One region of the Chryseobacterium sp. PvR013 genome, then DNA from elsewhere that is predicted to be linked to it. Evidence: riboswitches for the same ligand, from Rfam matches in the RefSeq annotation. Region 1 holds a riboswitch; each other region holds the start of a gene.

What was found. A riboswitch is a leader RNA that binds a small molecule or an ion and turns the genes downstream of it on or off. The one in region 1 is predicted to bind cobalamin.
Region 2: it holds a riboswitch for cobalamin, as region 1 does, so the genes downstream of both, JOE44_RS15175 (TonB-dependent receptor) here and JOE44_RS10050 (T9SS type A sorting domain-containing protein) in region 1, are expected to answer to the same signal.
Region 3: it holds a riboswitch for cobalamin, as region 1 does, so the genes downstream of both, metE (5-methyltetrahydropteroyltriglutamate--homocysteine S-methyltransferase) here and JOE44_RS10050 (T9SS type A sorting domain-containing protein) in region 1, are expected to answer to the same signal.
Region 4: it holds a riboswitch for cobalamin, as region 1 does, so the genes downstream of both, JOE44_RS23745 (acyl-CoA thioesterase) here and JOE44_RS10050 (T9SS type A sorting domain-containing protein) in region 1, are expected to answer to the same signal.

Annotation. Positions count from the first base shown of each region.
Region 1 is NZ_JAFIBT010000001.1:2,233,701-2,241,845, reverse strand. Features, by position in the region: gene clpP (ATP-dependent Clp endopeptidase proteolytic subunit ClpP) at 1-358, shown strand, start outside; gene JOE44_RS10050 (T9SS type A sorting domain-containing protein) at 685-1,791, opposite strand; cobalamin riboswitch at 1,852-2,042, opposite strand; gene JOE44_RS10045 (esterase-like activity of phytase family protein) at 2,277-3,545, shown strand; gene tpiA (triose-phosphate isomerase) at 3,642-4,400, opposite strand; gene JOE44_RS10035 (TerB family tellurite resistance protein) at 4,438-4,785, opposite strand; gene JOE44_RS10030 (BT_3928 family protein) at 4,887-5,996, opposite strand; gene JOE44_RS10025 (DUF1599 domain-containing protein) at 5,998-6,564, opposite strand; gene folP (dihydropteroate synthase) at 6,973-7,743, shown strand; gene ilvE (branched-chain-amino-acid transaminase) at 8,113-8,145, shown strand, end outside.
Region 2 is NZ_JAFIBT010000001.1:3,320,160-3,328,304, forward strand. Features, by position in the region: gene JOE44_RS15165 (cell surface protein) at 1-993, opposite strand, end outside; gene JOE44_RS15170 (DUF5074 domain-containing protein) at 1,008-2,141, opposite strand; gene JOE44_RS15175 (TonB-dependent receptor) at 2,138-4,171, opposite strand; cobalamin riboswitch at 4,280-4,465, opposite strand; gene JOE44_RS15180 (transporter) at 4,558-5,505, opposite strand; gene JOE44_RS15185 (cytochrome c peroxidase) at 5,518-6,567, opposite strand; gene JOE44_RS15190 (MbnP family protein) at 6,560-7,390, opposite strand; gene JOE44_RS15195 (hypothetical protein) at 7,577-7,945, opposite strand; gene JOE44_RS15200 (superoxide dismutase) at 7,950-8,145, opposite strand, start outside.
Region 3 is NZ_JAFIBT010000001.1:1,408,683-1,416,827, forward strand. Features, by position in the region: gene JOE44_RS06380 (DoxX family protein) at 1-8, shown strand, start outside; gene JOE44_RS06385 (PhzF family isomerase) at 152-1,063, shown strand; gene JOE44_RS06390 (DUF1062 domain-containing protein) at 1,239-1,886, opposite strand; gene JOE44_RS06395 (aldehyde dehydrogenase family protein) at 2,390-3,805, shown strand; gene JOE44_RS06400 (AraC family transcriptional regulator) at 3,922-4,716, shown strand; gene metE (5-methyltetrahydropteroyltriglutamate--homocysteine S-methyltransferase) at 4,876-7,179, opposite strand; cobalamin riboswitch at 7,356-7,542, opposite strand; gene JOE44_RS06410 (Lrp/AsnC family transcriptional regulator) at 7,738-8,145, shown strand, end outside.
Region 4 is NZ_JAFIBT010000001.1:5,220,204-5,228,348, forward strand. Features, by position in the region: gene JOE44_RS23725 (PspC domain-containing protein) at 1-1,166, opposite strand, end outside; gene JOE44_RS23730 (PadR family transcriptional regulator) at 1,178-1,507, opposite strand; gene JOE44_RS23735 (hypothetical protein) at 2,069-2,671, shown strand; gene JOE44_RS23740 (HD domain-containing protein) at 2,772-3,362, shown strand; gene JOE44_RS23745 (acyl-CoA thioesterase) at 3,415-3,798, opposite strand; cobalamin riboswitch at 3,913-4,093, opposite strand; gene JOE44_RS23750 (hypothetical protein) at 4,128-4,928, opposite strand; gene JOE44_RS23755 (ATP-binding cassette domain-containing protein) at 4,959-5,621, opposite strand; gene JOE44_RS23760 (GEVED domain-containing protein) at 6,045-7,133, shown strand; gene JOE44_RS23765 (DNA mismatch repair protein MutS) at 7,201-8,145, opposite strand, start outside.

The DNA of each region.
Region 1 (8,145 bases):
CACCATGCAGATCATTAAGCCGGATGTAGCAACAATCTGTACAGGGATGGCTGCTTCAATGGGAGCTGTATTATTGGTTGCCGGAGAAAAAGGAAAGCGTTCTGCGCTTAAGCATTCAAGAGTAATGATCCACCAGCCTTCAGGAGGTGCTCAGGGAGTTGCTTCTGATATGGAGATCAACTTAAGAGAGATGTTGAAATTGAAACAGGAGCTTTATGAAATCATCGGTCATCACTCAGGACAAACGTATGAGTGGGTAGAGAAATCTTCTGACAGAGATTATTGGATGACTTCCGAAGAAGCAAAAGGTTACGGAATGGTAGATGAGGTTCTACAAAGATCTACAGAGAAAAAATAATTGATTGTAAAATCATAAGAAACCGCACCATCTGGTGCGGTTTTTTTTGTAGGATTAATTATGGATTTAAGCTGTATTTACTGTGTGGATTCCTGCGGAACGACACAATTGAAATGATGGTTTATACATAAAGTTTGTCATTCCGTAGGAATCCAGCCGCAATTATTCATGAAGAAATACTTCAGAAATAATTACAATCCAGACGATATTTCAATTAAAGACGTAAAAATTCCCATCCTTTGGAGGGGTGGCAAAAATTCAAAGAATTTTTGACGGGGTGGTTTTCTACACGCATTCATTAAACAACAACAATTAGGCACTTTTCTTTATTTTTTAACAATCTTATGGATCACAGAACCACTATTGGTTTTAATCTCAACAAAATAAACTCCTGAGGATAAAGATCGGATAGGAATCTTCAACTCCTGAGAAGTTATTACTTTCTGTCCTGTAGCAGAATAAATATTCACTTCTTTCAGTTTCTCATCAGTTTCAATCTGAATAAAATCACTGGCCGGATTTGGATAAATGCCGAATTTTTTCTTTGTAACGGAAGAAATACCTAAAGTCAGTTGTGCTTCAGTTGGAGTAAATGGTCTTCTTTGTCCGAAGCTTAATCCTAACCAATCGTTATTGCTCAGCTGAACCTGAGATAGATTTGCTTTCATTTGCCAGCTTGATAAATCTTTTCCTTTATACAATTTCCAGCTGTCCGATCCGGAAGTATTCCCGGTAAATGAATTTAATGATAAGTTAGAAATCTGATTGTTCGCTGATGTAAAATTAAAATAGGAAATCTGAGTCTGAACCAGCTGTAGAGCCTGCTCTGCAGTTATACTTCCGTTATATTTAATTCCAAACACAAAAGAATTGGCATTTCCATTGGCATTGTCTGTCCCAAAATCAATAACTATGAGGCTTTTATTATTTCCGGTTCCCACCCAATGAGTAACCTGAGAGGGAGTAAACCATGAAGAACTATAAGCCGGAACAGGAGGAGAAGGAGGGATGTCATAATGATCAAGGCCATATGAAACTCCATACCATTTTCCGTCCACTAAAGGAGTATAGCCTACACCGTTGTTCCATGTCATGCCGGATGTACTGGATCCGGACCATGTTATCCAGCTGTCATCAATGGTGGATGTATGATGGTTATAATTAAGAATAGAAAGATATCCTGTGGGAATATCAACGTTCATTTGGGGTTCTGCTGCCACAATTGCATTGATAAGATCTTCCATCAATAAATCATTGCCATCAAAACGGTATCCCCATGCATAAGAATTGGGAGTACTGCTGTCATTAAAATCTGCAATGAAATAGGCCTTTTTAGAACCGGTTCCTACCCAAAATTTAATGTCGTTTTCTGTAAATTGGGCCGACAAAAGCTGCATACAAAGCAGTAAGAAAAAAAGATAAATTTTCCTCATGATATTAATTTAAAGTTTTATTCCCGAAACTTATCTTCACGGGGAGAAACAATTCTTTCTCTGAAGTCAGTATTCTAAGGCAGGTCTCCTGGCTCACATCTTACAGCTTCCTTCCCGGATTTCCCTCCAGTGGATTATTATGCTATAAGTTTAAACAGTTTACAGTTGCGGGTACAGCTCAGGATTTGAATAGTATTCTCACCTGATTCCCTATTAATGAACATTGTTCAGCCTTAAAACGCTGCAAATATATCATATAAATTGATGAGTCTGTTTTGTGAATTATTTTTTTTCAGATATCCTTAAAAAATTGATTTTCATATTGTTTAATGATTTGATTGTATTGTTATTGTTTTATTTTTAAATCCTGAATTTTTCTGTTTATATTCAATTCATTTTGTAGATTCTAATGTTAAAATACAATTATCATTATATTCAAGATCAGTTTACAATCAGTTTATACATTCGCAGCCATAAAATAGCATATGAAAAAATTACTATGGTCTGTTGGAGTACTGGCAGTATTGGCCTCATGTAAAAGTGATGATGACACAACAATAATGAATCAGGATATTAATTATTCCAAACTTCCTCAGGAGTTTCCATTTACAAAACTGGCTACGATTAACGGAGTGGATGTTATCAACGGCGGATTTGGTTCCGGAGCTGCAGCTCACCCTACAAGAAAAGGTGAATTTTATGTCATTACAGACAGAGGTCCAAATACCGACTTCCAGAATGGAAAAAAGTTCTTAGCACCTAACTTTACGCCAACGATTATGCATTTTAAAATTAATGCTGACGGGAATGTAGAGGTTATCAAATATATTAAGCTTAAAAATCCATCAGGACAACCTATTACAGGTCTTCCAAATCCTGTAGGAATGGGAAGTACAGGAGAAATTGCTTATGATGCTTCCGGAAATGTTTTAGGTACTGATCAGTACGGTCTTGACAGTGAAAGTATTGTAGCAGCAGCCGACGGTACATTCTGGGTTTCCGATGAATACGGACCGCATATTGTGCATTACAGTGCAGAGGGAGTAGAAATGGAAAGAATAAGCCCGATAGGTGTAAATACCGGATCCAGAAAACTACCTGCCGTTTTAGCCAAAAGAAGGGCCAACAGAGGGATGGAAGGATTGTGTATTACTCCGGACGGAAGAACGCTGGTAGGAACCATACAGTCGATGATGCTGGTACCAAGCAAGGCATTGGCAACCAATACTACTTTAACGAGAATTGTCACATTTGATATTATTACAGGGCAGACCAAGCAGTTTTTATATAAACAGGATGGAGGTGCTTCGGATTCGGTTTGTGATATTACGGCGTTAAGTAACAACGAATTTTTAGTGATCGAAAGAGACGGAAATTTTGGTTCCCAGGGAGGAATTAAAAAAGTATACAGAATCAATCTGAGCAATGCAACGGATGTAAACGGAACAGATATTACTGCTATGGACGGTATGAAAGTGAATGGAAAAGCTTTGGAACAGTGCTCATGGGATGAAATTACCACTGCCGGAATAAAAGCTGTGACCAAAACATTGGCTGTTGATCTTGTTGCAAAACTGGGGTATGAGCATGATAAGTTTGAAGGGATCGTTTATTTGGGAAATAATAAACTTGCTGTTTTCAATGATGATGATTTTGGAGTAGTGGATGATGGAAACGGAAATCCGAAAGCTAAGATTCTTCCTAAAACAGGGAAGGTAGATAAAGGAACGATGTATGTAGTCGATATTCAATAATTAGATTTTTTTAACGGAAAACGGCGGCATCGAAGATGCCGCCGTTTTTATGTATCAATAGGAGCAGACTTAATCCGGGACCTGTTTTTTTTGATATTAGTTAAAACCTTCAATAATCTTAGAGAAATCCTCTAATTTCAAAGCAGCTCCTCCAATAAGACCTCCGTCAATATCCGGCTGAGAGAAGATTTCTTTTGCATTGTCTGGCTTCACAGATCCTCCATAAAGGATTGAAATTTCATCAGCAACTTCCTGTCCATATTTGGCAGCAATGATGCTTCTGATATGTGCATGGATTTCCTGAGCCTGCTCAGGTGTTGCCGTTTCTCCTGTTCCGATAGCCCAAACTGGTTCATAAGCAATCACTACTTTTTTGATCTCTTCAGCAGAAAGTGTGAAAAGAGCCACTTCAGTCTGATTCTTTACCACATCAAAGTGCTGTCCTGCTTTTCTCTGTTCAAGAGTTTCTCCATTACAGTAAACAGGAATAAGGCCTTTATCAAGAGCTAATTTGATTTTTCTGTTACAGTGAGAATCTGTTTCTCCGTGATACTGTCTTCTTTCAGAGTGTCCGATTAATGAACCGGTAGCATCGATAGATTCCAGCATATCTGCAGAAATTTCTCCCGTGTAAGCTCCACTTTCATGCTCACTCATATCCTGAGAAAATACTCCGATCTCATCCTTTTCAAAGATGTCTTTTGCCATCATTAAATATAATGCTGGTGGTGCAATCCAAACCTCACAGTTCGTAGCATTATTGTTTTTATAGCTTAGTAACTGAATCATCAATTGTTGTGCATCAATTACATTTTTGTTCATTTTCCAGTTTCCTGCAACTATTTTTCTTCTCATAAGATTTATTATATTGATTTATTTACTTTTTTCGCGTTTATAATCCCCAAAGGTTCTTTAGTAAAACATAGAAAGTATGCTCTTCTTCAGTTACTTTATTATCTGCTTTAATAAGTGATTTTGCAAACTGAACAAACTTTATACGTTCTTCTTCTGTAGAATCTTCGTGGAAACATCTTGCATGGAATTCAAAATGATCTTTCCATTCTTCAGGCTGTAAAAGAGCAAGGGTCTCAAGCTCATTGTCAAGATTCATTCTGAACGGGAATTCATCTGCCAGGTACTGCTGTACAAGCATTCCCTCCTCAGGAGCAAACTCTCCGTCCACAGAAGAAAGGATCATTGATAAGTGATAACCAGCGATTGATTTATTTGATTTTTGCATGAGTAGTTGTATGTTTAAGTTTAGTGTTTAAAGTTGATAATTGATAATTGAGCTATGATTATCCCTTCTATCATTTATAATTCATCATTCATCATTTATAATTAATTAACGTAGTCCTTTGCAGGCTGTTTGTCAATGATTTTTCCATTTTCAAGAATCAGTACAAATGGGTTGCTTCTTGCTATTGTTTTGATGGCAGTTCCGTCCATCATTAAATTTTTGATGGTTTTAAAAGTATTGGGTTCCGTAGAAACGCCATAGAGAAGAGCTCCTTTCTGAGTTTTTACTTTCGCTTCTACTTTCTGAAGAAGATCTGCAGGAACATCTTTGGGATGGTAAGAGAACACCAAAATTGCTTTCGGAGCATTAATGATCTCATTGGTAGCGTCCATTCCTGTAGGGTCTTCAATCTTAAATTTCACAATTTCAGACTTGTAGCCCTCTTTGGTTAGTACAGATTCATTCTTGCCTTCTTCAATTTTCCATGGAGAACCTTCTGCCCAATATTCTGTTTTTTTGATATAATCATCCTGATTTACTTTTACAACAGCTCCGGTTTTCTGATTTTTCAGAGAATAGAAAGTCTTGTATTCAGAAGGATTTTTTTCGATTTTTACTTTTTCACCTTTAATATCTGTTCCTATTTTATAATCACGGAAATCTATGATCGGTTCATGCATAATTCCTTGCGCCATCACGTAGATCATTCCCAGTGAAAAGACTGTTAAAAGGATATATTTAAATGTATTGGAAGGCTCTTTCTCCGTAACTCCATACTCATCTTTTTTGCGGAATTCTTTTCTGTAAAGAACAAATAGTATAATCAATCCTACAAGAAGGACAACATCTTTAAGGAAGCTCTGCCAAGGCGTGAATTTGATAGCATCACCAAAACATCCGCAATCGGTTACTACGTTGAAATACGCTGAATAAAATGTCAGGAATCCAAAGAAAATACACAGGGCAATTAATATGGATAAGGTAAATTTAAGCTTTAATTTAAGCAGCAGCATAAATCCTAGGAAAAGCTCCAGTACCACTACAATGATGGAAAACAGCAGGGCAAACTTTTCTAAAAACGGCATATTGAAAACCGGAGGGGCAAAATACTCTTCCATTTTGAAAGAAAAACCTACCAGATCCACGGCTTTTACAAAGCCTGAAAGGATAAAAATAACAGCAATAATAAAGCGTAATAAACCTTTGAGCATATTAAATATTTTTGGGTTCGAATTGATTTTCTTGTTCTGAGAACTTAATCAGACAGAAGACAGCGTAATTCAGCATATCGAAATAGTTGGCATCAAGACCTTCTGAAACGATTGTTTTCCCCTGATTGTCCTCAATCTGTTTGGTTCGTAATACTTTCTGATAAATAAGATCTGTGATGGAAGAGATTCTCATATCTCTCCAGGCCTCACCATAATCATGATTTTTTCTTTCCATTAAAGCTTTGGCTTCATTGGCATATTTGTCATACAGACCTAAAATTTCTTCTTTATTTTCATTAAAATCATTGGAAAGACCTTTCTCTAGCTGAATAAGTCCAATGATAGAATAGTTTACAATTGCGATAAACTCACCTTCCTCACTCTCATCCACCATTTTTTTATCAGTCATCTGCAACGTACGGATTCTATTGACCTTGATATAGATCTGATCTGTAATAGAGCTGGGTCTTAAAACCCTCCATGCTGCACCGTAATCCTGTAATTTTTTACCGAAAAGATCACGGCATTCACTGATAATTTTCTCGAACTGTACTGATGTTTTTAGCATAAATTTTCTTAATCTTCCAAATATACGAATTCGGTTTTAGATTTTTGAATTTGAAGAGCTGAGTTTGTGTGTGAGAGGGGGTGAGAGTGGGAGAGTTTGAGAGTTTTTAGGGTTAGAGATAAGAATTTCAAAATTCGATTTACTGAGTTTTAGGATTTGAAAGTGCACATTTAGCTTCCAGCCTCCAGCTTCATGCTTCCAGCTTGCAATTTCTAATTTCCAGCTTCTAACTTCTCATAAAAACTGATAAATCACTAATTTTGCAGAATAGCCAAAATCATTTATCATTTATCACTCATCAATAATAATCTCATGCTCTCCAACCCTCCAACTCTCCAACCCTCAGACCCTAAAACCTATTCAATCAACTGTAACGGTCGTTTAGTACAACTCGACACTCCAAAAATCATGGGAATCCTCAATCTTACGCCGGATTCTTTCTCTGATGGTGGAAAATTCAATAATGAGAATTCAGCTTTAAAACATGCGGAAAAACTATTGAATGAAGGTGCTGAAATATTAGATGTCGGTCCTCAGTCTACACGTCCCAATGCTGAATTTTTGAGCGCTGATGAAGAAATAAAACGAATCGGAAATCTTATTTCTCTGATCAAAAAAGAATTTCCGGAAGCCCTGATTTCTCTGGATACTTTTTATGCAGAAACCGTAAGATTCGGATTTAATGAAGGAATTGATCTGATTAATGATATCTCAGGCGGTCAGTATGATGCAGAAATGTTTGATACAGCTGCAGAAACGAAACTTCCTTACATTTTGATGCATATAAATCCTTCCTACGAAACCATGCACGATAAAATAAAGTTCGAAGATATTACGCTGGAAGTGAACCGGTATTTTTCCAAAAAAACAAAAGAACTTTTAGAAAAAGGAGTGAAGGATATTATTCTTGATCCCGGTTTTGGGTTCGGAAAAACAGTGGAAGATCAGATGAAAATGATCCACGAAGTTGAATATCTGGGATTTGGAAAATTTCCTCTTTTAATAGGTATTTCCAGAAAATCATTTATCTATAAACCGCTAGGGAAATCTTCTTTGGATATCAATGATGAAACACAGAAACTGCACCTAAAAGTTTTGGAACAGGGCGCAAAGATTCTAAGGGTTCATGATGTGGCTCAGGCAAAGGAAACATTGACTCATTTTTTACGAAAAAAATAAAAAGTGTGAAAAAAACTTGTGAGTAATTAAAAAGTTTATACATTTGCAATATGAATTTTACGAATCAGAAAAATATTATTGTCATTTCTATTATTGCTGTTGTCATTAACAACAGTAAGGAAACGGCATTTTAAATAGATTTTAATTTAAATTATATATAAAACCGTTTCAAATTATGAAACGGTTTTTTTTGTTTTAATTTTTTATAGTAAAAAATATGTATCAGTTATTATCAGTAATTATTATCGTCATTATTATTCCCTTGCGTTTGTGAGAAGGAAGATGTATGACTGTACATATATTGAGCCCTCTCACACTGTGAGAGGGCTTTTTTTATTCCCATTTTTTAAATTTTTTAAACCTTATAACATGTATTACAACGACGACACGATCATCTACTTT
Region 2 (8,145 bases), 1.1 Mb from region 1:
TTCATATGATTTTCCTACCCAATAGGATCCGTCACCGCTCTGATCGAAGAAGTTATTTGCCAGTCTGGTTCCCGAAAAACTGTAAGAAGGATCTGTAAACCATAAAGGATAATAGCTTTGTGCATGAAACGTATTTTTTGTTTTAAATCCCTGATTCCCCAGATTATCATTCCACTTGATATATTCTACATCAGTCAGCCAGAATTCGGTCCCGGGTACAGGAACTTTATTTTCATTAGGCTTATGGTACGTTATGCTATAATCTTTTACGGTTGTATTTTTGAAATATTCGCTGCCTGCAATTTCGTACCACTCATCATTATCGGGTTTCCCATTTTTATTTTTGTCGTAGGCCACCATAATAATTCCTGGTTCACAAGATCCTGAACGCTGATCATTAGCATCATTTCCAAAGAATGCATTTCCAAGCACTTTAAAATCTCTTCCATTCAGATTGGGAATTGTATGATCAAAACCGAAAACGACATAACCGCCATATCCTCCGAGGCTGATCATCGTAGAATTCCCTCCTACCAATGATTCATTTGCTTTCTGAAGCATATTCGCAGCAGTATTTCCAGGTATATATTCCGGAATTTCATTCATGAACTGTCCTACAGCAGGACGGAATTCTAATACTTTGGAAATATATTTACTATAAGGTGTTTTTTCTTTGGTAACGATTATTTTAGAATGATAAATCTGCTCCTTCCCTTTATTGTTGATCTTCAAAGTCAGAGGATACGCATCTGCGTCCGGACTGATAAATTCAAGTTCTGAATTTTGAGAAATGATAGAATCATTAATGCTCCATGTAACCGATCCTGATGCATGGGTAGGAATACTCAAAACTTTAAAACGCTCAATGGAATAGGAATCATCAAGACCGTTAAATGTAAATTCATCTTCATCATCATGTTTGCAGGCTATCACTCCTACGAGGAAAACTGATAAAAATCCGATTTTTAAATAGGTAAAGGTATTTCTGTTCATTTTTTAAAGTTTGATTATTTGTATAAAAAAGCAAAGTGGGCAGGAATATTTCCTCCCTCCGTTTTCCACTTAAAGTGTCCGTTTTTATCAAAGCAATACACAAATCCCATGGATACATAATTTCGGGCATCTGTGATGTAGATATCTTCTGTGATGGGGTTTACTGCTATGCCGTAAGGTGTTTTAATGGCAGTTTCGTATTCTTTGTCAAAAATTTTGTTGGCAATAATCTCTTCTGTTTTCACATCAATGATTCCAAATGTTTTTTTATAGCTGTGGGTATTGTAGTTGAATTCATTTCCGTAGAAATAGAGTTTATCATTAACGATTGTCATTTCACTGACTGAGAGATGGAAATCTTTTTTAACAGCTCCTGTGGCTGCATCAATTAAATAAAGGCTTGAAGGAACGTTATAATAATCTCCTCTTGAGCTTACATACAGATCTCCATAATTGTCCTTTTTAATGTGGTGAAGATTGATGGCAACATTTAGTTTTTGGATTTCAGTAAAAGTGCTCAGGTCAATTACAGAAACCGTATTGTCATAATCGGGAGCTTTGTATCCTCCGGAATTGGCAACAAATAACTTATTGCCTACAATTTCCATTTCTTCCGGCTGATATCCCACCACCACCTCACGTTGAATAGAAAGAGAAGTGGTATCAATCTCCACTACTTTTCCTTTTGGTGCTTTGGGATTAATGGCTACAGGACCTGCATAACTACTGGCATAAGCTTTCCCTCCTTTGAAGGTTAAATATCTACAGTTTTGTAAGGGAATAGAAGTAATGCGTTTAGCGGTTTTGGCATCCAGCACTTCAATCTTGTTTGAAACATTGACAACGATATAGAGTTTGCTTCCATAAACTTTGATATCATTTCCTACATCTCCAAGCTCTTTTACCACATTCGGATTGATTTCAGCATAGATATTCCGGTAATAGGTTCCTTTGGTGTAATCAAAAAAATCCAGCGTACATTTATTGCTTCCCATATTCCCTTCATTCAGCATATAAAAACCTTTTATTGCTGTATTTTCTGAAGGAAGTCCTTCTACCACTTCCTGACGGACAATAATATCATCTGTACGGCATGAAGTAAGAAAAGCTAATACCAGAAATAAAAAATAAAAGTTTAGTTTTCTCATAAAGTGAAGTTTAGAATAAGTTTAAAATTTCTTCCAGGCATCGGATAATTGATGACAACATCATAGTATTGATTGAAAATATTATTCATTTCAAGGCTCACTTTAAATTGGTGATTCGCCCAATTGAATTTTTTCTGAACAGACAAATCGTGAGTGTACCAGGGCTGTACATAATTGTATTGAATATTGTCCTGATTCACATCATATCTTTCTCCTACATACATCGCACTGTAATTGAAACTCCAGTCTTTATAATCTGCCATCAAACTGAATGATCCGCTATGCCATGGGGTATAAGGAATCTGATTACGATAAAAGGTGTCTTCCTGATCACTTATATCTCTTGCGCTTTGATACGTGTAAGAGAGCAATGGCCTTAGCTTTACCTTTCCTAATTGCATTTCAGTCTGAATATTCACATCCGCTCCAATGATTTCAACCATTCCAAGATTCATCATCAGCCAGCGGAACATACTTCCGTTAGGGGCTGCTACAATTTTATCCTGTACTTTGTTGTAGTAACCATCTACTTTAGCATAAAAGCTTTTAAAGAAATGGTTGGTATAATTCTTCTGATAAGTAAATCCTACGTCATACTGATTGGTAAATTCCGGTTTCAGATAGGTATTTCCGATATTGGTATAATATAAATCATTGAAAGTGGGAAGTCGGAAAATTCGTTTATAGAAAGCTCTAAGTGTAAGCTCAGGAATGATCTCAGGCTGATAACTCATAAATACGGCTGGTGTCCATTCTCTGCTGTCTCCGGGTCTTTTGTTTTTTCTTACTTCTTCAAACGTAAAAGTTCCTAAAAGGCTTCCCAGAATTTTGAACCTGTTCCACTGATAGGTTGTTGCCAATGCCACCAATGTGGTATACCGTGTAGGATAAGAAAAGTTATCAAGATTAGCATCAAGATTATTATATTGAAAATCTCCGCTCAGACTCACATCCCAATTGGGTGTGATAGAATAGATATTGGATGAGGAAAGATAGAGCTCTCTTTGGATATAGGTATTATCGGTATGAATAATAGACTGCGAACGAACCGTATCCATAAAATGAGTATAATCGTAGGCGAATTTTGCTTTCAGCTGTGTTTCAAATTTTGGGAACAGTTTTTTTCTCAGATTGGCCTGTACAAAATAATTTTCGTCAGAAAGTCTCGCTCCTCTTCCACCAAAACGGCCGTTAACGATAGGTGCCGGCATCCCACGGTTTGAAATATAACCGTAGCCACGGATATTCCAGCTTCCGTTATTTAAAGTGCCATTGATAGACGTTTCAAAACGTTTTGCCCTGATATCTGAATCCTGTCTCTTTGCGATGGTATCATAAGCCTGCTGGCCATCGGGATATTTCTTGGCATACCGAAATCTGTAAATCCCGTCACTCTGCATGAATTCTCCACTGAAACTGGCAGAAACTCTGTCTGATATTTTTTGTTCCAAACGGAATGATGGATTGAAAAGATCAATGGACGCACTTTTTGCTCTTATTACGAGATTGGTTTTTCTTGTTCCTTTAAATACAGGTGTTTTGGGCTGCAGATAGATCGATCCCGAAGAGCCAAAGTCTTTTGCAGGTTGGAAAATTTCACTTTTCTGCCCGTTATACAATGATATTTCTTCCAGATCATCTAATGAATATCTCCCGAGATCTACCAGCCCGTTTTGAGCATTTCCCAATTGAATTCCATCATAGAAAACACCTACATGCTGGCTTCCCATACTGCGGATATTAATGGTTTTCAAACCCCCTAACCCTCCATAATCTTTGATCTGAACTCCGGAAAAATACCGCAAAGCATCTGCAACTGAATGGCTGTTCAGTCTTTCCAGCTGCTCACCTTGCAGGGTTTGTGCCGGAATAATTTCTTTAAAATTCTTTTTATAAAGACTAATCGCCTTGATGGATTCCTCCTTCAGAGTGTCATTTTTCTTTTTTTGAGAATATAAAAGTTGAGATGTGATCACCAGTATTGTGAAAACAGCTTTATGAATTGCAGAAGTAGTTTGTTTTGCCGCCATTAGCTCATTTAGGATAATGAAGACGCTAATGGATATAAGAAAGCAACGACAAAGCACAGCTGTCACTGCACAGAATCATTGATGTCCTAAGCTTTATTCCACGAAAGCGTCAAACGATTATTTTCTGGCAGGTCTTCTGACTTACTCCATTTTTGAAATCCTTCCCATTAAAAAACAGTGGATATATTCTTCAAAAACCTTGGTGCGGAGCTTACAGCAGCGGGTCTGTTCCGGATTTTCACCGGATTCCCTTTTAAGAGCTTTTTAGGGCTCACCAAATTCCGGCAAAGATAAAAAATTATTCCTAACCCCCAATTAAAATAATGATTCATAAACAATTAAAGCTCCCGAAGGAGCTTTAACATGATTTTCAAAAGGGTTTTTATTTAAATCCCAATATTCAGGAAAATACTGAATCTTGATTTTGCTTCGATATCACCTCCTGCCAGATGGGTATACATAGGAAGCATGAGTTCACTTCCCAAACTCAGCCTTTTATAGGAGGCTTCAAATCCTAACTTTCCATACAAAGCGCTTCCGGCAGTATTGGGCAGCGCTTCATCAAACTGTTTGTTCTGGGCATACACTTCTCCCTGAACTCCGGTTTTCACTGAAAAAATGGATTTTTCATTTCCTGCAACCTGATAAAATCCCGTCGCTGCATAGTTCCATTGGTTTCCAAATCGGTAATTTTTCTTATTCTCCGTTTTGATGGTATAATCTGTATTCACCAACACAGCCACTTTATTTTTCTGAAACTTATAATTCAAAGCGGCCTGATAATCCCAGCTTCCTGTTCCCAGCTGAAAACTCGGATTAACGCCGGAAGCTCCTTTCTCATCGAATTTCCCCAAAGGGATTTTCACACCCAACCCTCCGCTTAAGTGGTGAAAATTATCTTTAGAACTCATCAGCTGATAAATTCCCATCAGGTTAAGATCCCCGATTCCATTGATTTTGATATCTCCCTGTTGGGTTTTCTTTTCATGGAAATGGAATGGCAGACTTGCATATACACTCAGTTTTTTAGTTAAAGGAATCTTTCCCCAAAGCTGTAAGGTATTGAAATACTGATCCTGTGTAAGATCTTTCACAAATAGGTTTTCTTTTGCTTTGTAATGCTGGGCAAAGTATTTGATTCCGATAAACTGTGGATTCAATAAAGACTCAAAGCCGGAAGAACCGTTTCCTGCAGCACAGCCACAGGCATCACAATCATCATCAAAATCAAATCTGCTAAAGCTGTCCGGAGCTATATATGCGCTATCTCTGATGGTTTTTGCCTGATATTGCCCAAACAGGATTAAACTTATTATTACTATAATCTTCTTCATGTTTTCTATAAATTATTCTGCAAATTTTGGATTGGATATAAAACTTTTATCTGATAATGTTTTCAGGAATGCAATGATCGACTGTTTTTCCTGACTGTTCATAGCAATACCTATATGCCCATTCTGTTTCAGCTGCGAATCCAGATTGGGATTATCTTCTACCTGATCAGAATAGAAATTAAGTACCGCCTCTAAGGTGTAAAATCTTCCGTCATGCATATAAGGTGCTGTATATTCTACATTTCTCAGACTCGGAACACGGAATTTCATCCAGTCTACCTGATTAAGAGTAACTCTGTAGCGCCCTGCATCTTTGAACTCGGTGTTATAATACATTCCTGTATTGCGGAAACTTTCATCGGTAAATAATTCTCCACTATGACAAGAGGCACATTTCTGACCGAACAAAGCCATTCCCTGAGATTCTGCTGAAGTTAGCTGCTCTTTTCCTTGTCTGAATCTGTCATATTTTGAATCTGCAGAAATCAGTGAAGCCATAAACTGTGACAGCGCTTTTAGAATTCTTTCTCCTGTAATCGTTTCATCTCCATAAGCTTCCCTGAAAAGTTTTTTATACTTCTGGTCATCTTTTATTTTTGAAATAGCTTCCGGTATAGAACTGTCCATTTCATTGATGTCTGTAATAGGGCTGATGGGCTGTTCATTAAGATTATGAATGACACCGTCCCACATATATCTTTTCAAAAAAGCCATATTCTGAATGGGTGGAGCATTTCGGATTCCAATTCTGTCATCTACCCCATGGCTTACAGTATGCCCATGATGGGTAAAAGCGTTTTCCTGAATATGGCAGAAACCGCATGAAATGGTATTATTCCGGGAAAGCTTTCCTTCGTAGAATAATTTTCTTCCCAATTCTACACCGTTTTTTGTCACCGGATTCGTTGATTTATCAAAAGTCATTTCAGGGAAATAAGAAGGAAACTGCAGATTATATGCTTCATCTTTTTCCAGCGGCTGTATCACCTCATCTGAACAGGAAATACAACTCAGCAGAAATACACCCAGAACCAGTATTGTTTTTACAAAAAAATTAATCATTATGAACGTGATCTACTTTAAACATTTTTGTAAGGTTATTGGTAACGTCTACCAGATGTTGATTTGAACCCATCAGCATATCATTAGTTGCGGTAAGGGTAAGCGCTTTATCTCCACTCAAAAACTGATTCAGATCTGCCAGAATATGAACAGAAGGGCGAATTTGTCCTGTTACTCTGGCTGTTGTTGGAAGATTCAACGTAATTTCACGATAAAGATCAGGGGTATTATTTTCTGTAGTATTTCCCATATTCCCTGTATGATTCATGAATTCCTTTGATGGAGAATCTGCTCCATACTTTCCTTCCAGTTTTACAAAAACATATCCGGCTGCCCATGACCATGACATCCCTTTCTGCTTGGCTTTTGTCCAGAATTCAGCTTGACCGTCCTGTCCCAATAAGTAAGCTTTCTGGCTGATTCCTAATCCGAACTTTATTTTTTTATAATTATTTTTCGGAATATCCTCCAGGTTGAGGTATATAATTCCGGCTACCGCATCAGCCTGATCTACGATGAAAGCACCTTTATCAGGGTTGTTTTCATTGTATTTAAATTCATTCCCGTTCTCGTCTATCAGGGAAATGTTACTGATTACATATTTTAAAGCAGAAAAATTATGTTTCTGTCCATTAGAAGAAGTCTGAACCGTTTGATTCAGGACAATATCACCTACATTATTAAATCCGTTTTCAAATTTAATCTGAAGTTTTCCGGGCGTAGTATCCTGTGGATTTTCATCATCCCTGTTGTTTTCGCAGGCTACAAAAGAGAATAAAGTAAAGGCAATAAAGAATAGTGATAAAAATTTATAAATTTTCATTGTTGATTTTTTTAAGTTGAATACAATCTTGAATGTGAAGACATTCTTTTTTTTACCACAAAAGGCACCAAAGCTCTTACACTTAAGGTATATCAAGTGGTAATTTTTATGCACAATAAGAACACCTAAGCATTTCTATTTATCTATGCTTTTGTGACTTTTGTGGTTGAATAGTGATCGTTTAACTTAAAAAACCGGTGGTTTGAAAATATGGGTAAGAAACAGAAAAGAATAGGCTGTTTCATAAGTGAAGTTGAAATTGAAAAACGGTTGTTTTTCAGTAGTAATGATCTCTGCGGTTTCAGGCAGGATATAGGTATCAAGGATTTTCTGTCCTGAGCTTTTGAGTTTCTGAAAAGGTGAAGATTCTGAATCATTGGTTTTAGCCAATTCTTTACTCAGGTAACATTTTCCGTTACAGTGAACCTCTGGCCTGGATTTATTAATACAGAGAACTTTAACGATATAATCATAATTTACAGCATACTCTATCACAGGCACTAAAGGTCTTAGCACCATGTAAAAAGTAAAAAGTATGCTGTAAAATAATTTCATCAGATTATTTCTTGCTTAAAGCTTCATCATATCTTCTGCTGATTTCTTTCCAGTTGGTAACGTTCCAGATCGCGGTAAGATAGTCTGCTCTTTTATTCTGATATTTCAAATAGTACGCATGTTCCCAGACATCAATTCCGAAGATAGGAGTTCCCTTCTCTTCCACCACATCCATCAAAGGATTGTCCTGGTTAGGGGTT
Region 3 (8,145 bases), 830 kb from region 1:
GGGATTAAAATTCCCACCCAAAAACTTTCTATTCATTGATTGATACATCAGAATCTCAGGATTCTGATGTATTTTTTACCAAATGACAATAAAAACAGACATTAGACACCGGTTTCATTCCGTATTTTTACAGTAACCTTAATCGTTAGTCATGAAAGAAGTAATCGTGTATCAAATTGATTCCTTTACCAAAGAAAAATTCAAAGGAAACCCTGCCGGAGTTGTATTAAATGCAGAAAATATGACCTCTGAAGAAATGCAGCTTGTTGCCAGAGAGCTGAACAACTCTGAAACCGCATTTGTTTTTAAATCAGATTCTCAAGAGGAAAACTTTGATTATAACGTCCGCTATTTCACTCCTACCACAGAAGTTCCTTCTTGTGGACATGCTACTATTGCAGCACTGTATGCAAAAGCTCAGGAAGACCAATTGGATTCATGCACCCTTACAATCAAAACACAAATCGGAATATTGCCGATTCATATTGAAAGAAAAAACAACGATTACCTCATCACAATGACCCAGGGAAGCTTTGAACTGAGCCCTGCTTTCGATGTTTCAACCACACAAAAAATTGTTCAGGCTTTGGGATTGACTATCGATGATCTTGATGAAAAATGCCCTGTACAGATTGCTTCCACAGGCCATTCAAAAGTAATGATTGGTATTAAAAGTAATAGGGTTTTAAATCAACTCGCTCCTGATCTTACGGTTTTGGCAAGGCTTAGCAAAGAAATCGGCTGTAACGGATACTTTGTATTTACTTTCGACACCCACGAAAAAGATATTTTAACCAATGGCAGAATGTTTGCCCCAGCCATTGGTATTGCCGAAGATCCGGTTACCGGAAATGCTAACGGTCCTTTGGGAGGCTATCTTATTCAAAACAAAATCAAAGAAACTGCTGACGGTATTTTTGAATTCACAGGAAAACAGGGTGAAGCGATCAACAGGATGGGTAAAGTAGAGGTAAAAGTTCAGGTAAAAAACAATCAACCAGAGAGGATCAGTATCACCGGAAATGCAGTCGGTGTTTTCACAACTACTATGAATCTGTATTAATGCTGATATTTAGATAAAAATACAGATAAAGCCATTCATCATTTTGAAGAAGCAATCCGAATGACGAAATCAAAATCAGAAAAACAAACTTTGCGGAAACAACTTAATCTTTTAATACCATAAAACTTCAATATAGAAAACGTCCCGATCAATGACCGGGACGCTTTTCTTTTTATTATTTATCTTCTACGGCATTGAGAAATAATTCCTCCTTTCCGACAAGATAAATATTGATTAATTCTTGCCTGTCGATCTTAATAGTATCCCCGTTTTTACATTTATATTTCTTTTGCAGAGGCTTTCCATTAAAATAAACCTTATCCGAATCAAGTAATAAATTCAGTTTAGAAGATGAAATGCCTAAACACGTCCGGATCACCGTTGAAATTCTCAGATTAAAATCAAAAGGACACTGCATTTGAAACGAAATCATCTCATCGTCCATATTTATCAGGTTCTCTACCGAAAGCTTATCATATACCATTTCATATTCTACACTTTCCCAGTCGGCTTCCACATTATTTTTTCGCTTGAGTTCCTGTGAAAAAGCATATTCCCAGGCAATTTCTGTATTATTTTCTGAAAATTTATTGAATATTTCTTTACTGATTGATTCTGTTCTGATTCTTGAAAATACAGTCATGTTATAGGTGTTGTTGCATTTTACACATCGGTAAATTAACCATATATCAATATTCTTTTTCTGAGCATTCAGCCTGAATTTATCGCTGCAATGAAATCTTTCGCTGTTACAATGGTTGCATTTCTTTTTTAGTAAGGGAGTATTTTTCGCTTTTACCTCCCATATATATTGTGTACTCATTACTTATAATTGCGCTTATTATCCTTTGTTGGATTTTTCCCTATTATTCACGCATTACAAGGATGTTACATGCATCCGGCTTTTAACTTAAAGAGTATTTCTCAAGGTATCGTTTGCCGTATATTTTGGTTCCTGATCAATAGTAATTGTCAAAACCAAAATAACAGATACAGCTACCCTTTGCGGGCAATGCAGTGAATAATATGATGAAATGAAAACCAGTTCGGGTAGAGAATTACCCAAACGAAAGAACGATCAGCCTGTGGTTACGAAGACTGATACTAAGCGATAATAAGTTTAAGAGTTGTTCTCAAAACGGGTTATTTACTTGGTTATGATAAAAGTAGTCAATTTTATCGAAGGACAGGGCATTGTGACATTTAAATTCAAAAAATAAAAATTCACAGGTTATAAAGTGAACCATACAACAAACAAAATTTGAACTATACAACAAACTCAGCCTTTTCATTTCTGCCGAACTTTGTGGTATTAAAATCATCAAAATGATACAGATAAATAAAATTTACATCAACGGCGAATTTGTTACGCCAAAAGGAACAGAAACTTTTGATCTTATAAATCCTTCTACTAATCAAAAAACCGGAGAGGTAGTTTTGGGAAATGAAGAAGACACCAGAATGGCCATCGCCGCAGCAAAAAAAGCCTTTGCTACATTTTCAAAAACAACGAAAGAAGAACGTATCTGTTTTCTTAAAAAACTGCATGAAGCAGTAAGCAAACGTGAAGATGAGCTTGTATCCGTCATGGTGAATGAATACGGAGGAACATTACAATTCTGCAGAATGAGTGTTCAGAATGCCATATCAGCTTTTACCAGCACTATTACCACTCTGGAATCTTATGACTTTGAAAAAACAGTCGGAAATTCTAAAGTACGTTTTGAATCTTTGGGCGTTGTAGGCATCATTACTCCATGGAATGCCAGCAACAGTTTCATCTGTAATAAACTGGCTACCGCCATTGCTGCAGGATGTACAGCCGTTATCAAACCTAGTGAAATGAGTGCTATGCAAACCCAGATTCTTACTGAATGTTTTCATGAAGCAGGCTTACCAGAAGGCGTATTCAATATTGTAAACGGATTAGGAAATGTAGTGGGAAATGAAATCACCCAGCATCCGGATATTGCTAAAATATCTTTCACCGGATCCACCCTTACAGGAAAAGCAATTGCCAAAGGAGCGGTTGATACCATGAAAAGAGTCACCTTAGAACTCGGCGGAAAGTCTCCTAATATTATCCTTGAAGATGCTGATTTTGATAAAGCAATTCCTATGGCTGTTTTCGGGGCGTATATGAACAATGGGCAGGCATGTATTGCTCCTACCCGATTGCTTGTTCCAAAAAATAAGCTGGATGAAGTGAATGAACTTGCTAAAAAAGCGGTACAACAGGTAAAAGTAGGAAATCCCAATGAAGAAGATACTCTTGTAGGGCCAATGGTAAGCGCTAAACAATTTGACAGAGTACAAAGTTATATCCGCCTTGGACAGGAAGAAGGTGCTACTCTTCTCGCTGGTGGTGAAGGGAAACCGGAAGGTCTTGAAAACGGTAATTTCGTAAAGGCAACCATCTTTACCAATGTTCGTAATGATATGCGTATTGCACAGGAGGAAATTTTCGGACCTGTCCTGTCTATTATTCCTTACACTAATGAAGAAGAAGCCATTGCCATTGCCAATGATACCACTTATGGCCTGGCAGCTTACATCAGTTCTGCCGACAAAGAGCATGCGGAGCGTGTGGCAGCACAGATTGATGCCGGAAGAATCTGTATTAACGGGTTTGCCCATGATCCTTATGCCCCTTTCGGAGGCTTTAAACAGAGCGGTATCGGACGTGAGTATGGTGTATTTGGGCTGGAAGCCTATTTAGAACCTAAAGCCATCCTTTCCTAATGGTATTTTCTTCACAGCAGAATGTTCTCAGGATCGTTTTGCTGTGAAGATTCTATGATCCTAAAAAAGTTTTGTAAGTTTGAAGAAGAATCCATCCAGAAATATCCGCGTGAGCTATGAGCGAAAATACTATTCCTTTACCCATCAATTATTCCTGTCATTTTTCAGAATTCAGGGAAGGTGAACAGTTTGCACGGATTCACAGTCTGGGACTTGTTCTTTCCGGGGAAATGGAACTGAATGACGGGATTACAAAGACGATATTTAAAGAAGGAGAACTCTACTCTGCAAGGAAAAACCGTTTATTAAAATTTGCAAAATATCCGCCTAAAGATGGTGAAATAAGAACTGTAACCATTTATTTTGACGAAGCCATCTTACGTGATTTCAGCCGTGAATACGGATATCAGGCAGAGAAAAAAGATAATATCCCGGCCTTCATAAAACCGGATCAAAAAGCGTTAACAGCCTTTATGTATTCTCTGCTCGCTTATGAGAATCTTTCTTCCACAGAGCTTTTGCGTCTCAAACAAAAGGAAGCCTTACTTCTCATGCTTAATCATGATCCCGGCCTTAAGGATATTTTATTCGATTTTTCTGAACCTTATAAAATAGATATCGAAGCTTTTATGAATAAGAATTTCCATTTCAATGTGAATGTAGAGCGTTTTGCTTATTTAACGGGAAGAAGCCTGTCTGCATTTAAAAGAGATTTTCAAAAGATTTTTGGAATTCCTCCAAGACAATGGCTGCAGCTTCGAAGACTGAAAGAAGCTCATTTTTTGCTTACCCAAAAAGGCAGATCAGTTTCTGACATCTATCTGGATCTGGGGTTTGAAAATTTATCCCATTTCTCCTTTGCATTTAAAAAACAGTTTGGCTATCCACCCAGTGCACTACAGGCCAAATAACTTAGATCTCTTTTAAAATATAACCGGCTGCAAAAATAGAATATAAAAATGAATGGATTCGTATCTCTCACTCCCATTTTAACCCTTTAAAAAGAAACAGATCGTGCCATAAAATCATGCCACGACCTGAATTATTGAATCTAATTATTTTAAAGTTTTTTAAAGTGCGTATTCTACTGAGGCTTCTTTAGCGGCAGCTACCATTGCTATTAAAGCTTTTTCTGTTTCTTCCCAGTGTCTTGTTTTCAGTCCGCAGTCCGGGTTTACCCAAAGCTGATTGGCAGGAATTACGTTTTGTGCTTTTCTCAACAGTTCAATCATTTCTTCTTTTGACGGAACCCTTGGTGAGTGGATATCATATACTCCGGGACCAATTTCATTCGGATATTTAAAATCTGCAAAGGCATTCAGCAGTTCCATCTGAGAACGGGAGCATTCTATGGTAATCACGTCTGCATCCATATCCGCAATATTTTCAATAATATCATTGAATTCTGAGTAACACATATGGGTATGAATTTGTGTAGCATCTTCCACTCCACTTGCTGAAATTCTGAAAGCTTCAACAGCCCATTTCAGATAATTCTGCCAGTCTGCTTTTCTTAAAGGAAGCCCTTCTCTGATAGCAGGTTCATCAATCTGAATAATTCTGATTCCGGCTTTTTCCAGATCCACTACTTCATCACGGATTGCCAGTGCAATCTGCTTACACGTTTCTGAACGAGGCTGATCATCACGTACAAAAGACCACTGTAAAATCGTCACAGGACCCGTCAACATTCCTTTTACCCATTTTTCCGTTTGAGATTGGGCATACTGAGACCAATACACCGTCATAGGAGTCGGGCGGGAAACATCACCAAAGATCACAGGAGGTTTTACACAACGGCTTCCGTAACTCTGTACCCATCCGTTTTTGGTGAACATAAATCCTTCCAGCTGTTCTCCAAAATATTCTACCATATCATTACGCTCAAATTCTCCGTGCACCAATACATCAATGCCGATGTCTTCCTGCCAGCGAATGGTTCTCTGAGTTTCTTCTTTTAATAAAATATCGTATTGCTCCGCGGTAAGTTCTCCTTTTTTGAATTTAGCTCTCCAGCTTCTTACCTCTGTTGTCTGCGGGAATGACCCGATTGTTGTAGTGGGAAACAAAGGAAGCTGCAGGACTTGCTGCTGTTCTTCTTTACGGGTTTTGAAGGCATTTATTCTTTGTGCATCTTTTTCAGTGACCGCATTTGATCTTTGTTTTACCTGATCATTGTGGATAAGAGAAGAGGTTCTTCTGCTTTCAATGGCTTTTTTATTTTCTTCAAATACTTCAAGAATGTGTTCTTTTTCCGTTCCTGAAACCAGTTCTTTAAGCGTCACCAGTTCTTCTACTTTCTGTTTAGCAAAAGCAAGCCAGTTTTTAATCTCAGGGTTAAGGTTCGTTTCAAAATCAAGATCGCAAGGAGAATGAAGCAATGAACATGACGGTGCAATCAAAATCCTTTCAGAGCCTAATTTGTCAACAGCTTTTCTGATGAAAGACAATGACTTTTCAAAATCATTTTTCCAGATATTTCTGCCATCAATTACTCCTAACGAAAGACTTAGGTTTTCCGGAATACGATTCAGAATATCATCCAATTGTTCCGGATTTCTAACCAAATCGATATGCAAAGTATTCACCGGAAGCGAAACAGCAAGCGATGCATTATCTTTTAATCCGTCGAAATAAGTGGCAACAATGAATTTCAGTTTCGGGAAACGTTTTCTTACTTCTGAATACACAGAAAGATAGGTTTCTTTTGCTTTCTCAGTTAAATCCAGAGCCAGAAAAGGTTCATCAAACTGGATCCATTCAGCACCCTGCTCCTGAAGTTTGGTTAAAATTTCCGTATATACAGAAAGAAGATTTCCAGCCAGATCCAGTTTATCAAATCCTTCTTCTTTTTCTTTTCCTAATAACAGATAAGTAACAAGCCCGATAATTACCGGTTTTGCATTGATACCCGCCTGTTTTGCTCCGGCAAATTCATTGAAAATTTTATCTGAGCTTAATTTAAATTGCTGGTTTTTATAAAATTCCGGGACAATGTAGTGATAGTTGGTATCGAACCACTTGGTCATTTCCATTGCTGTAATGTCCAGCCCTTCTTTCTGGTATCCTCTTGCCATCGCGAAATAAAGATCCAGCTCAGAGTTGTTCTTTTTAAGCACCACCTCATGGTAACGTGAAGGAATTGCTCCTACTACAAGGCTCATATCCAATACCTGATCATAATAGGAAAAATCGTTGCACGGGATAAGATCTATACCGGCTTCTTTCTGAATATTCCAGTTTTGATTACAGAGAGTTCTCCCTGTATTCAGAAGTTCTTCCAAAAGAATTTTACCTGACCAATATTGTTCGCAGGCTTTTTTGAGTTCTCTTTTGCTACCAATACGCGGATAGCCCAGAATGTGAGTTTGCATTTTTTAAACTTTTTAATTAAACTTAATAGGAAAGTGCTTTAAAATGCTTCGTTATGTTTTAGCGGAAAAAGTTTCAGGAAAGTAATGACATAGCAGACAGTGTATTTCCTTCAGAAAGAAAAATACATGAATCTGATCTATCATCTGTATGACCCAAAAGCTTCAGCCCGCGAAAGCATTGTCAATTCAGTAAAGGCAGGTCTCCTGACTTGTAACAGTTTCCGTCATCCTTCCCGCTTTTGGCAGTGGATATACCAAGACAGAAACTTTTGGTGTGTTACTTACAGTTGCGCGACAGCTCGTGATTTGCACACGATTCCCTATTAATCTACCTTCAGTAAAACCTTTCCTGTTTGATGAAGTATCTATAAAGAACTGTACTTTTACCTTTAACAATTGCTTCCAGTAAAAGTTTTTAATTTTGTGTAAAATTAGCAATACAGAATAAAAGAACAATAAATAAGGAAAAATTAAGCAAAATAAACTTTTAAAAATAAAAATAAAAGCATATAATTCTATATATTTGATTGTTTTAATCATTTAAAAGAATAATATTCTGTGGAACAACTCGATGACAAGGATTTACAGCTGCTCAGGCTGCTCCAGAAAAATGCCAAACTGACCGTTAAAGAACTTGCTAAAGAAGTGAACCTTTCTACTTCACCGGTTTTTGAAAGAGTAAAAAGGCTGGAACAGGAAGGGTTTGTTAAAAGATATGCAGCCGTTCTGGATGCTGAAAAACTCAACCGCGGATTTACCGTTTTCTGCCAAATCAAGCTTAAAATTCACGACAGATCTGTAGGCTATGACTTTGTAAAAGAAATTCTGGAGATTGAAGAAGTTGCCGAATGCTACAATATTTCCGGAGATTTTGATTTCCTTCTGAAAGTTCAGGTAAGAGATATGAAACATTACCAGGATTTCGTATTTAATAAACTGGGATCTGTAGATTCCATCGGGAGTACC
Region 4 (8,145 bases), 3.0 Mb from region 1:
TTATCAGAATAAATATCATTGTTATAGGCTTTAAAGTTCTGAGGAATGTTGATTTGTTTTACATCTACATACACTGTATCTGAAGTAGTGTTGATGGCTACGTTTTCTACATCTTCCTTGTTTCCTTTGTAAATCATGTCTTTTTTAGCCATGCTGATTCCGAAATAAGTTCCAAGTCCGATCAAAAGAAGGAATAAACCACCTACAACCCATCCGATATTTCTCAGTTTTGTTTTCGGAGAGAAGATCTTGATGCTTAATAAGCTGAAAAGGATTGCCGGAATTAAGCTTCCGATCACCATCATCGCAGCCAGTACTTTATCAAGTCCCTGGTCATCCATGTAGAATCTGATTTCATTAGCTCCGGGGAAATCTGTATCCATTCCGAAAAGTCCGAATAATACAAATACTCCAATAATACTTCCTACAGCCATTAATACAAAGAATCCTCCTACGATATACTTGAATACATTCCAGATTCCGCTGCTTGCATTGTTGATATAAGGTTTGTTTTCTGTATAGATTTCTCCGACCCTCTGAGTAGATTCATTGGCAAATTGTACCAATTTATTAGACTCATTCTTAAGATTGTCGAAGTTCATAGGCTTTCCCTGCATTTTCAGGAAATCTGCTGCGGTTTCAGCTTTTGGAAGTACGATCCAAAGGATTACATATAAAAGACCTATTAATGAAGAGGAAATTGCTGCGGTAAAAATTCCTAATACGAAGATTCCCAGCCAGATTGCTCTCATGGTAGTAATATCCATTCCTACATATTGAGCTAAACCTGCACAAACCCCTGCTACTTTTTGTTTTTCCGGATCACGGAACAGTTGTTTTTTATCTGTATAACCGGTTCCTGAATTATTTTTTCTGGTAGATGTTTTTTCAGAAAAATAAGCCTCTTCCTGTTCTTCGATTTTTTCAGGGCTTCCGATTTGTGCGATTACCTTTTCTACATCGGTATCGTTAATCACTTCACGTTTTCCTAAAGAATCTTTGAAAATCTCCACCATTCTTATTTCTATGTCATGCATTACCTCATCTGCTTCTGAAGCTTCAAGTGAGCTTCTCAGTGCATTCAGGTAATCGCTGAGCTTTATATATGCGTGTTCTTCTATGGTAAAAGAAAAACCTGCGAGTCCTATTGAGAGTGTCTTGTTCATAGCTTTGTTTTTTAATTTTGTTGGGTGATTTGGTTTACTGAGGCTGTCAGCTCATTCCATGTATTTTGAAGTTCATCCAGGAAAAGTTTTCCTTTTTCTGTGATCTGATAATATTTTCTGGGTGGTCCTCCTGTAGATTCTTCCCATCTGTAAGAGAGAAACTCTCCGTTTTTAAGTCTTGTAAGAAGAGGGTAGAGGGTTCCTTCCACTACATCCAGTTTTCCTTTTTTCAGTTCGTCAATAAGATCGGAAACATACATTTCGCGGTTATTGATGAGACTTAGAATACAGAATTCCAGAATTCCTTTTCGCATTTGCGCTTTGGTATTTTCGGTATTCATCTTTGATAAGTTTTGTTAATTAGTTATATAATTTTCGAAGTTCGGAACCTAGCTAGTTGTACCTATTTCGATTTTACATTACAAAGATATGTAAATAAAATGGTATTATGCAATACAAAGTAGTGTAATTTTTAAAATAAATCATTTAAAGTATTGAAAATCAATATAATAATTTTTGTCGTCAATTTTGAGTAAAACGAATTTTACAAGAAAATGTCTGAAAATATTTAAATTTTTAAATAGAATTTTGAAAATTGGAGAGAAAAAATGATCTTTTATCACTTATCACTTATCACTTATCACTTATCACTTATCATTTATCACTCATTACTCATATCATAGCCCCGATAGCAGTGGTTACCCCGCAGCAGCAAAGGCATCGTAGAGAAGCGAGGAGTATGAACGGATAGCGGGAAACAGCTTCTCAGAAATAAATAAACTTCTATTTCAAAGGATTTAGTTGTTTCAAACTCGGGGAGATAATGACTTCTGAATTTTGAGATCGGCCTTAAGATTCGTATTTTTGTTAGGAAAAAAACACCTAAATCATTTACTATTACCATGAATTTATTCAATAAGTATAAGCATTTACCGACTTTTGTTTTACTAGGACCTGCCTGTTTTGGACAGTATCAGTTTGAAGTTAAAAATGCATCGAAGAGTTATGATGCAATCATCCAGGTGGAGAATTGCTATGATGGACAATGCAGCGGAAAAGGAACTGTAGAATTGTACAATCATAAAAATACAAAGGTACAGACTTTTATATCTGATCATCTTGTGCTGAATCTGAATCAGGGCGAAAAGCTAATACCGGGAAAAATGCTTCCGTTAAAGAATGAACAAAGCCCTGTGATCATTGATGATTTTAATTTTGATGGAACAGAGGATATAGCAGTAAGGAATGGGAATATGGGAAATTACAGTTCTGCCTCTTATGATGTATACGTATTCAACAGTACAAGAATGGCTTTTGTGAAGAGTAAGGAGCTTACGGAGCTTGCTTCCAATTCCTTTGATATTTTCGAGGTTGATGCTAAACGTAAACGCCTTATTACTTTTGGGAAATCAGGATGCTGTGATCTTTTTACGACAGAATATGCTGTAATTCCGAATAAGGGACTTGATAAGGTCTTTGAAAAAGAGGAAGATATGACCGTTTAAGGGCGCGTGAAAGTAACCACTAAAGAAAAGCTTAATAATAAATGGATTACCAAAATAAAGGTATATCCTTCAGATCAATATAACAGAAATAAGAAGTAAGATGAAAATTCAGAAAGAGATAGATTTTATCCTGGCTGTAGATGCGCTTAAAAATGTACAGCGAAGAAATTATAATGCAGACGATTCCCGAAGAGAGAATACGGCGGAACATTCCTGGCAGATTATTATTCTGGCTCAGATCCTTTATCCGTATGCTAAAAACCGTGCGGATATTGATCTATTGAGAGTGATAAGAATGCTTTCCATTCATGATCTGGTGGAGATAGAAGCCGGAGATACTTTTATTTTTGATGAAAAAGCAATGGTAGGTAAGTTTGAAAGAGAGAAAGCATCTGCTCAAAAGATCTTTGGAATTCTGGATGAACCTTTGCGTTCAGAATTCTTTAATCTATGGCTGGAATTTGAAGATGAGAAAACACCTGATGCTATTTTTGCCTGTGGAATCGACAGAATCATGCCGTTTATTTTAAATTCCCATACCACAGGAAAAAGCTGGACGGAAGCCGGAGTTACCGAAAAACAAATCCGGAATATGCTTGAAAATGCCATCAGTAGAGCATCGGATGAAATGGGAGAGGCTTTTGAACTTTTACTGAACAGAAGTCTGGAAACAGAAAAAGTGTTGAAATAACCTTAATGAAAATAAAAAGAATCGGGCGGCCTCTGGCCGCCCGATTCTTTATTTATAGTATCTGGATTGGTTTCTTGAATTCGTCAATCGCTACAAAAGTAAAATCACCTACGATGGCTTTCTCTCTTTCATACGAATACATCTGCTCTGTGTAAATTTCAACGTTCACTTTCATACTGGTTTTCCCCACGTATGAAACTTTCCCGATCAGTTCAACAATCGTTCCGGCAGGAATCGGTTTTTTGAAATCTATTTTGTCGCTGCTTACCGTTACCACTCTTTTTCTGGCAAAACGGGTAGCGGTAATAAAAGCTACTTCGTCCATCAGCTGCATAGCCGTACCACCAAAAAGGGTATCATAATGATTGGTTGTGTTTGGGAAAACCGCTTTAAAAATTCTGGTTTCGGAGGCTTCAATTCTTTCTTCTGTAGTCATATTTCATTATTAATTAAAGCGAAATGAAATAATATCAAACAACAGAATAATAACAGGAAATTCGGAAATTCCTGAAACAATTCATCAGATCAATACAACTTCAAATCGCGAAAGTTACTTGTTTAAGAAAAAGGCAGGTCTCCTGACTTGTAACATCTTTTATCTCCTTCCCATGCCTCGCACAGTGGATCTTTGATAAAGATTTCAGTTACTTACAGTTGCGCGACAGTCCGTGATTTTCACACGGTTCCCTTTTAATCTGCAGTGATGCAGAACCAATTTCTATGATGAATAAGCGTAAAACTTTTTCGGGTGCAAAAATAATGAATTTATTCCGGATTATGATAAATAATCTGGCTGATTACTCTTCCTTTTTTGATTGTCCAAAGAGTTGTATATCTGTTTTCTCCTGAACCATTGATCATATAAAGGAAAATATTATCGTTGTCAAGGGAAGTTACTCCAATGTTCTCAAAATCCATGGTAGGCTGGAACATATTTTTGATGGCTTCTCTTACAAAAACAGAACCTCTTCCGGGCTGTTGTACTCTGATGGATTTGATTTCAGTCATTCCTTCAGGAAGATCATTTCCTATTCCCCATGGTTTTACTTTATCAATGGTAAGAATTTTTCCTTCAGCATCTTTTTCCTTTTTACGGTATCCTGCATTGGAAGGATAGACATCAATCACTACTTTGCTTCTTTGTGCGGTAGGGATTTTAGGATCGGAATTGTCTGTGAAAATAATTGATCTTCCGTTTTTAGATTTAGAAGGAGTATAGGCGGGAAGCTGATCTACATAGGCAATACGTCCTTTATTCACCATTCCTTCTTTATCAAGAGTTTCATAACGTACAAAAGGCTTGTCATCATCCTGTTTCTCCGGATATTTGATCCAGATCCACTCTGTTTCTCCCGGAGCCGGTTTTACATAAACAAAAACATCTCCTTTACGCATACGGATCTTGTCTACAATTTTTCGGTAGTCATCTTTATGTACGCGTACGTTGGCATATCCTTCTTCAGCTTTTACCACTCCAAAAGGAACTTTTGTCTGCCCTTTTACAAAAACTATAGATAAAATACTGAATGCGGATAAATAGAATGCTTTATTTATAAAAGTCATCATGAAATTTTTTTTGATCCCCAAATATATAAATTAAATACTTTTCGGGAGATAATTATACCGCTGCAGTTCTTTAAAATCTTGTATTTGTTTTAGATGGCCGTCAGAAAGCAGATATATATGGTCTGAAATATCCAGAACATCCTGGTAATTGTGATCAGAAATAATAAAACCTTTATACTTTGACTGCTGAAGAATGATTTTCTTTAATTCTTCACAAACTTTTGGAGAAAGGCTGTGGAATGGTTCGTCCAGTAAAACAAAATCTGTTTCAGAGTAAATGATCATCAGGGTTTCAATAATTCTCTGTTCGCCTTTAGAAAGATTTTTAATCTTTTCATGGAGAAGGGGTTGTATGAATTCCAGGGCAAACAGCAAATTGGTGTTTTCTTTATTACAAAAGAGAGGAATCAGGTTTTTAACGGTTTCATATTTAGGCAAGAAAAGGTCTTGGGGTAAATAGGAGATTCTGTTTTTTCTGTCTGAAGTACTTTTTAAAACCTTGTTATCACATTTTATAAACTGGGTATCACCGCTGATAACCCCGAAAATAATTTTTAATAAAGTTGATTTTCCACTTCCATTTCTGCCCAGCAGCCCTGTAATCTGTCCGGTTTCGCATCCTATATAAACATCCTGCAAAATTTTCCTTTCATTGAAGGACTTTGTCAGACTATCAACATGCAGTTTGCTCATAAAAACAATGTTATAATTTTTACAATAATCCCCGATAATATCGTTCCTGCCCAAAGAGAAATTCTTGAAAACCCTACATTGGCATAAAAGTAATATTCGTTTTTAAACCTTAATTCATAAATGAAATAGTGAAGAACGGGAAGGATTAAAAGGAAATTCAGTCCAAAATTTTTAATACTGAATGATGATAAAAAAGAAATCAATAAAGAAAATCCCAAAGTTGGAAACATTATTTTTTTATAAAAAATCCAGAGAATAGAAAAACTTTTGTTCATGGTAAAAATAAAAATGGAATATCTATGAGAGTGTATTTTTTACAGCATTAATTTCAAAAGTATAAAAAAAAGCATAATAATATAGGGTCGTTTGGGAGATATTCCAAAAAATCTCTTATTTTTCAAGGGAATTTTAAAACTAATAAACATGACAAAAAAACTACTGTATGTATTCTCTTTTATTTTGGGAGTTTCCAGCTTTCAGGCAAACAACAAAGTAGAAGAAGAATTCCAACCCTTATTTTACTGTGATACCAATGCTCCTACTGGCGTGCAGGTGTCTGCTACAACTCTTACCTCAGGAACTATTACCTGGACTGCTGATCCCAATACTCCGAATAATTTTATCAGATATAGAATACCTGGATCCACTATCTGGATGGTGGCTACTCCTGTAGCTGGGCAAAATTCCTATACTATTACTAATCTGCAGCCTTGTACAACTTATGAAGTGCAGGTGGTAAAATTGTGTACTGTACAGGGAACATGGTCTAATCCTGTATTTTTTACAACAACGCTTAATTATTGTGCAAGTGCATCTACAGATACCAGCCTGATGCATATTTCCAATGTGACCGTAAATTCTGCCGGAATTACCACTCCAATGGTCAGCAATTCCGGGCCTTCCAATTATACAGATTACAGAAGTGATGTAAGCCGTAAGGTCAAGTTTTTTATAGGAAGTACAGGAAATACACTTTCAGTGACCAATACGTGGACGGGAACTCCGGGGACAACCACTGTAACGGCATGGATTGATCTTAATGCCAACGGAATTTTTGAATCCAGCGAAAGAGTTATGGTGGCGAATAATATCACTCAGGCTGCTCCGGCAGTGTCTGTTTTTACAATTCCAAGTTTGGCAGCAGTGACATTGTGTGGTGTAACCATGAGGATTGTTTCCAGTCAAACAATGCCAGCAGATGGCTGTAGTACATTTACCTATGGAGAAGTTGAAGATTATGGAGTAGATTTACTCAATCTCACCCTTGGAGTTGAAGAATCAAGGAAATCTGCAAAACCTGAAATTTATCCTAACCCTGCATCCGATGTTTTAAATATCTCAGGAATTTCAGACGTAACTGATTATGAAATTTATAATGCTGTGGGACAGAAAACGGGAGAAGGAAAAGTTTCTGACCATAAAGTAAACCTTAGTAATTTGCCCAAAGGAATTTATTTTATCCAGCTGAAAGATAAAGACAATACAATCCGATTAAAATTCATTAAGAAATAAAGATCAAAAAAGAGAGCACCAGAAGGTGCTCTCTCTTACTATTTGCATTACATTAATTTCAGATGAATTAAATTCTCTCAAGTTCATCCGCATTAATTGTTGTTTTGAAAGTTCCGTAATTGACAATCACTTTATTGCGTGAAATTTTTTCAATGGTTCCTACACTGGTGCTTCCCGTAATACGAACACGCTGCCCGATTTTCATCCACACTGCACGGTCGGTTTTACGCTGTTCCTCCAGTCTTTCATTGGTTTCTGCAATTTTTTCAATAACGTCTTCTTTTTTCAGCTGTTGGGTAATTTTTCTCTTAACCACCTGCAGACGTTTTGATTCATCTTTGTCATTCCCCAGTTTTCTGAATTTCTCCTGTTCAAGAAGCTTCACAAAATCTTTTACAACATCTTTTCTGGATTTTCCCTTAGTATAGCTGTCAATGAATGTTTCAATCTTATTCCCGAACTGAAGCTTACGATGTTCCTCTTCATACAGCTTCTGGAAATTGAAAAGCTTCTGCTGAAGCTGATCATTCAGTTTCTGAAGGTTGTCACGTTTATCTTCTACAGATTCTTTTCTTTCTGCAAGATCAGATTTCAGTTTTTCAACCTCAAACTTTTCCTGCTGCAGTTTTACAATCGTTTTATCGAGATTGACAATATCATGCTCTACCTTTTTCTTGGCAGAATGGATAATGAATCTTGGAATCTTATTCTTTTCTGCAACTTCAAACGTAAATGAACTTCCTGCCTGTCCTACTTCCAGTTTATACATCGGTTCCAATGTTTCTTCATTGAAGAGCATGGCTGCATTCTGGGCATTGGGAAGCTGTTCTATTACCAGTTTAATATTGGTATAGTGAGTTGTAATAATGGCAAAACTCTTTTTGTCATAGAAAAACTCCATGAAACTTTCTGCCAGCGCACCTCCAAGCTCAGGATCAGAACCCGTACCGAATTCATCAATCAATAAAAGAGTATTGGCATCAGCCTCACGGATGATTCCGGACATTTTCTT